2 linked regions of the Prochlorococcus marinus XMU1406 genome follow. The protein of the gene in region 1 binds, or shares a complex with, the protein of each later gene. Links are inferred from orthologs where the notes say so. Each region holds a gene or a part of one and is shown on either strand. Other genes may lie near its edges.

Evidence for each region.
Region 2: the proteins of accD (region 1) and HA149_RS02795 are in contact, whole or in part, in a solved structure (PDB 8UXZ), measured with the Escherichia coli proteins. The link is inferred for Prochlorococcus marinus XMU1406 from one-to-one orthologs.

What each region holds. Positions count from the first base shown.
Region 1 is NZ_JAAORG010000001.1:709,322-712,549, reverse strand. Bases 49-2,941 are described here. They hold accD (acetyl-CoA carboxylase, carboxyltransferase subunit beta), read left to right. Parts: upstream 49-1,000; coding sequence 1,001-1,882; downstream 1,883-2,941. Other genes in these bases: HA149_RS04085 (Gfo/Idh/MocA family protein), read left to right, coding at 2,279-2,941; HA149_RS04090 (hypothetical protein), read left to right, coding at 1,884-2,276; HA149_RS04100 (phosphoribulokinase), read left to right, coding at 49-861. Outside these bases: more of HA149_RS04100, read left to right, coding at 1-48; more of HA149_RS04085, read left to right, coding at 2,942-3,228.
Region 2 is NZ_JAAORG010000001.1:485,200-488,512, forward strand. What follows is about bases 186-3,163. They hold HA149_RS02795 (acetyl-CoA carboxylase carboxyltransferase subunit alpha), read left to right. Parts: upstream 186-1,159; coding sequence 1,160-2,167; downstream 2,168-3,163. Other genes in these bases: HA149_RS02790 (long-chain acyl-[acyl-carrier-protein] reductase), read left to right, coding at 186-1,156; HA149_RS02800 (SDR family oxidoreductase), read left to right, coding at 2,142-2,876; folE (GTP cyclohydrolase I), read left to right, coding at 3,031-3,163. In the rest of the region: HA149_RS02785 (aldehyde oxygenase (deformylating)), read left to right, coding at 1-8; more of HA149_RS02790, read left to right, coding at 116-185; more of folE, read left to right, coding at 3,164-3,313. UniProt on the Escherichia coli protein: Component of the acetyl coenzyme A carboxylase (ACC) complex. First, biotin carboxylase catalyzes the carboxylation of biotin on its carrier protein (BCCP) and then the CO(2) group is transferred by the carboxyltransferase to acetyl-CoA to form malonyl-CoA.

The sequences.
Region 1 (3,228 bases):
TCTTCAGGAGCAGGAACAAGTACAGTAAAAAGAGCCTTTGAGCATATTTTTGCCAGAGAAGATATTGTTCCTGCAGTTGTAGAAGGTGATAGTTACCACAGATTTGAAAGAATGCATATGAAAAAAGCTATGGCAGACGCTCTTTCAAAAGGTGAAAATTTCTCTCATTTTGGTCCAGAGGCTAATCTTTTTGACAAGCTAGAAGAACTTTTTAAAATCTATGGTGAAACTGGAGGAGGAAAGAAAAGATATTATCTACATAGTCTTGAAGAAGCAGAAGAGCACAATACAAGGCTAGGGACATCCTTGGAACCTGGACAATTTACTCCATGGGAAGATATTCCTGAGGGAACAGACGTACTTTTTTATGAAGGTTTGCATGGCGGGGTAGAAGGTGATGGATACAATGTGGCATCTTATGCTGATTTACTTGTTGGTGTTGTTCCAATTACAAATTTAGAGTGGATTCAAAAAATCCATAGAGATAACGCAGAAAGAGGTTACTCAGCGGAAACCATTGTGGATACTATATTGAGAAGAATGCCTGATTATATAAATCACATCTGCCCACAATTCAGCAAAACTGATATTAATTTCCAAAGAATTCCCACAATTGACACTTCTAATCCTTTCATATGCAGGAATATCCCAACTCCTGATGAGAGCTTTGTTATCATACATTTTAGAAAAGGGGCAAGAGAGAAATGGGGGATTGATTTTCAATACTTGCTTGGAATGATTAACGATTCATTTATGTCAAGTCCAACAAGTATCGTTGTAAATGGAGGAAAAATGGGTTTCGCAATGGAACTAATTCTCACTCCAATAATTCATAAAATGATTGAGGAGAAAAATAAATAATAATTAATTTCGATTATCAACTCAAATCATTACATTTTTTACTTTGAGTAGTTTTTAATCTAAAGGATCTCAAATTTTTATATATCTTTCTTGATAAAAGTACCTTATTTAGATTTAAATAGAAAAAACAGTAAACGTTGTGTCATTAATCGACTGGTTTGCCGCAAGGCGTAAAGATCAATTTGTTGGGAAAGTTTCGCAAGATACTGATGAGGGAGATGGTTTGTGGGTTAAATGTTCAGAATGTTCGCAAGTAGCCTATAGAAAAGACCTAATTACAAATTTCAATGTTTGTAGTAATTGCGGGCACCACAATAGGATAAATAGCGATGAAAGGATAAATATAATTGCTGACAAAAATTCATTCGAAGAGTTTGATAGTTCACTAAGTCCTACAGATCCTTTAGGTTTTAAAGATAGAAGATCATATGCTGATCGAATTAAAGAAAGTCAAGCAGGCACAGGTTTAAGAGATGGAGTCGTAACAGGTATCTGTTCTGTAAATTCAATGCCTTTAGCATTAGCTGTTATGGATTTTAGATTTATGGGAGGATCCATGGGTTCAGTAGTTGGTGAAAAAATTACAAGGATAATTGAAAGAGCAACTTTAGAAAATTTTCCAATTCTTATTGTTTGCGCATCAGGTGGAGCAAGGATGCAAGAAGGCATGTTAAGTCTCATGCAAATGGCAAAAATATCTGGAGCACTAAAAAAACATAAAGAAAAAAATCTTCTTTATATGCCCTTATTAACTCATCCAACCACTGGGGGGGTAACAGCAAGCTTTGCAATGTTAGGTGATTTAATTTTGGCGGAACCTAAAGCTCTTATTGGATTTGCTGGAAGAAGAGTTATAGAACAAACATTAAGAGAAAAATTACCCGATAATTTTCAAACAGCTGAATATCTGCTTGAGCATGGTTTTGTTGATGTAATAGTTAGAAGGAAAGATCTCAAAGATACTCTGACTAAAATTTTAAAAATTCATGGTGTAAAAAAACTTGCAAAAGCAAATATATAATATGAGAATTATTTCAAATTTCTTTTATTTTTCTTTAAGCCTTTTATTTTTTATTTTAAATTTTGCTCCATATTCTTATGGAATAGGAAATGTTGACTGGGTCCTACTAAAAGAAAATAATGAAGGGAAAGAATGGCTTGACAAAGGGAGTATTAAGCAGCTTCCAAATAATGAAATAAGTGTTTTGACAAAGTTCTTTAAAAATCCAACTAATTCTGATGATGATGGAGAGTTATCACTTTATGTAATGAGAATTAATTGCGATGAAAAAAAGTTCAAAGATACTTCAATAAATGGAATCCCTAAATTTAATTCAAAATGGCGAACTTCTAATAATGATGAACTAATAGATGTTGTTATTGAAAATAGTTGTTCAGAGTTTATTAATAGATAAGAATGAATACTAAAAATAAAAAATTAAAAATAGCAATAGCTGGATTAGGGTTTGGTAAAAAAGTCCATTTAGAGGCATTAAAAGAGTCTGATTATTTAACTCCTGTAGCTATTTATCATTATGAGACTAAGCAAAAATCGATACTAGAAAAAGAAACTGGATTAGAGTTCTTTCATAATTGGGAAGAATTAGTTAAATCTCCAAAAATTGATGGGATTATAATTGCTACCCCTCCTGAATCAAGATTTAAATTAGCAAAACAAGCTCTTGAGAATAATAAAAATTTGCTTCTAGAAAAACCCGTTGCAATATCCTCCTCAGAAATTGAAGAGCTTCAGAGAATATCATTGATGAATAATTTAAGCGTATGTGTTGATTTTGAATATAGAGCAGTACCTCTTTTCCTTCAGACAAAAAAACTTATTGATGAAAATATCTTAGGAGATATATATTTAGTCAAATTAGATTGGTTAATGGGCAGTAGATCCGACCCCAAAAGATCCTGGAATTGGTATTCATTAGAAGAAAAAGGTGGAGGAGTTATTGGCGCCTTAGGTACTCATGCATTCGATATGTTGAATTGGTTTTTTGGAGAAGCAATAAACGTGTCTGGCAAGTTAGCAACATCAATAAAAAAAAGACCTTTAACTAATTCATCTGATTTAAATGATGTTACGAGTGAAGATGTATGTTTAGCCAATATAGAAATATCAAACTACAGCTCGAATCTTATTCCATGTCAGGTATCTTTATCATCGATTTCTAAAAATGGTAGAGGATTTAGTTTTGAAATATATGGGAGCGAAGGTTCACTTATTCTTAAAAGCGAAAACCAAAAAGATTATGTACATGGTTTTAATTTGAAATATTCAAATAACGAAAATAAAATGCAAAATTTAACTGCAGATTCAAGTTTTAATTTTGAAAAAACATGGACTGATGGGAGAATAGC
Region 2 (3,313 bases), 220 kb from region 1 along the record:
TCGTCTAATTACATTTATAATAAATTAAGGATTTTTATAATTAATCAATCCTATTTAAGAGTTACCTATATGCTATTGTTCATAACATCGTATAGAAACCATTTATAAATTTTAAATGTTTGGGTTAATAGGCCACTCAACCAGTTTTGAAGATGCAAAAAGAAAAGCTTCGATGCTAGGCTTTGATCATATTGCTGATGGCGACTTGGATGTTTGGTGTACTGCTCCTCCTCAGCTTGTTGAAAATGTAGAAGTTAAGAGTGCTACTGGAATATCTATTGAAGGTTCTTATATAGATTCGTGCTTTGTTCCTGAAATGCTTTCTAGGTTTAAAACGGCCAGAAGAAAAGTACTAAATGCTATGGAGCTAGCTCAGAAAAAAGGGATTAACATTACCGCTTTAGGAGGATTTACTTCTATTATTTTTGAGAATTTTAATCTTCTACAGCATAAACAAATTAGAAATACTTCATTAGAGTGGGAAAGGTTTACTACTGGCAATACTCATACCGCCTGGGTTATTTGTAAGCAACTAGAAATAAATGCGCCTCGCATTGGGATAGATCTTAAAAAAGCAACTGTCGCTGTAATTGGTGCTACAGGTGATATTGGTAGTGCTGTTTGTAGATGGCTAATCAATAAAACTGGGATTTCAGAACTTCTTATGGTAGCAAGACAACAAGAACCACTAGCGCTGTTACAAAAAGAATTAGATGGTGGCACCGTAACAAGCTTAAATGAGGCATTGCCTCAGGCGGATATTGTTGTATGGGTTGCAAGTATGCCTAAAACTATTGAAATTGATACTGATAACTTAAAAAAACCATGTTTAATGATTGATGGTGGATACCCCAAAAATCTTGATGAGAAATTTCAGGGTGAAAATATTCATGTTTTAAAAGGAGGTATAGTGGAGTTTTTCAACGATATTGGTTGGAATATGATGGAACTTGCGGAAATGCAAAACCCTCAGCGTGAGATGTTTGCTTGCTTTGCAGAAGCTATGATTTTAGAATTTGAAAATTGTCATACAAATTTTAGTTGGGGAAGAAATAACATTTCTCTTGAAAAGATGGAATTTATTGGAGCAGCTTCTTTAAAACATGGTTTTTCTGCGATTGGACTTGATAAGCAGCCCAAAGTACTAACTGTCTAAATTATGGCGAAACGTTACCTTCTTGATTTTGAAAAGCCTCTTGTTGAACTAGAGAAACAGATAGAGCAAATTAAAGAATTAGCTCGAGATTCAGAAGTTGATGTTAGCCAACAGCTTCTACAGCTTGAAACTTTAGCTGCTAGAAGGAGAGAAGAAATATTCAACTCTCTCACTCCTGCACAAAAGATTCAGGTAGCTAGACATCCTCAAAGGCCTAGCACTTTAGATTATGTTCAAATGTTTTGTGATGACTGGATAGAACTACATGGAGATAGAAATGGAGGCGATGATATGGCACTAATTGGGGGGATAGGTTCGATAAATAATAGACCAGTTTTGATGTTAGGACATCAGAAAGGAAGGGACACAAAAGAAAACGTAGTAAGAAACTTTGGAATGGCAAAACCAGGAGGTTACAGAAAAGCTCTAAGATTAATGCAGCATGCAAATAGATTTTCTTTGCCAATTCTTACATTTATTGATACTCCTGGAGCTTATGCTGGTTTAAAAGCTGAAGAACAGGGTCAAGGGGAAGCGATTGCAAGAAACCTTCGAGAGATGTTTGGATTGAAAGTTCCAATTGTGGCTACTGTAATTGGAGAAGGAGGTTCAGGAGGCGCACTTGGAATAGGTGTTGCCGATAGGTTACTAATGTTTGAACACAGTGTTTACACAGTTGCTAGTCCGGAAGCATGTGCTTCAATTTTGTGGAGAGATGCTGCGAAGGCACCAGAAGCTGCATCAGCACTTAAAATTACAGGTAAAGATTTACTTAAATTAGGTATAATTGATGAGGTATTACCAGAACCTTCTGGTGGGAATAATTGGTCTCCTTTAGATGCTGGTAACACACTAAAAGAGGCTATTGAGAAACATCTTAATGCTTTACTCCAAATGCCTGAAGACGAATTAATTGAGGAAAGATACAAAAAGTTTAGGGTTTTAGGTAAATTTATCGAAGTAAATAATATTGAGGAGATTTATAGTGAAATCCCCCAAAAAACTGAATAACTTGAAACTAGCTTTTATAACGGGTGCTACGAAAGGTATTGGTAGATCTACCACAATAACTTTTGCTAATGCTGGCTGGGATTTAATTTTACTCTCCAGGGATATGGATTTAATGGAGAAACTAAAGAGCGAACTGTTGACAACTAAATCAAAAATTAACCTAGTAAAATGTGATTTATCTAATCCTCTAGAAATAGAGCATTGTGTTGAAGAGGCAATTGAGAAGTATGGGTGCCCTTCAGTATTGATAAATAATGCCGGATGTGCATTTAATGGCCCTTTAGTTGAAATGGAATTATGTCAATGGGAACAAACTATTCAAATAAACCTCACAAGTGTTTTTCAAATTTGTAGTTCAATAATTCCTCAAATGAGAAAAAATGGTGGTTTAGTTATTAATGTTAGTAGTCATGCCTCTTATAAGGCATTCCCCAAATGGGGAGCTTATTGTGTTTCAAAATCTGCACTAGCTATGTTTACTAAATGCTTGAGGGAGGAGGAGAGATCTAATTCAATAAGAGCGTGCACAATAACTCTTGGTTCAGTAAATACTCCTCTTTGGGACTCCGAATCAATCAATTCTGATTTTGATAGAACTTCTATGCTCTCCTCAAGCGAGGTATCAGAAACTATTCTCTACATGGCTCAAAAACCTGAATCACAATTGATCGAAGACTTAACTTTGATGCCTTCTGGCGGAGCCTTTTAAACATTCTGTTTATCTGCTTAATCTTAAAAAAATGATTTTTTTTTACTGCTATTTGAACCCGATTGAACAAGGGAATGTGATATAGTATATGAGTAATTAAGCTTTTGGAAGATACAGTAAATTAAGTTGCATACAATTTTCTGTTTAGAATTTTATGACCTCTACATTACCCAACGATAATATTAGAAACTTTGACGAACAGATTACTAATAAACTAATTTCTGAAATTATAAGAGACAGAATTAAGAATTCTGGTACAAGATTTAGTGCTAACGATAATATTTCTGACTTTATAAATCCTGGTGAATTAGAAATTTTAGAAAAAGAAGTTGCCTCAAGAGTTAAAGACTTACTAAAGTCCTTAATAATTGATGTTGAAAATGATCATAATACTCAAGAAACTGCTGAAAGAGTTTCAAAAATGTATCTAAATGAAG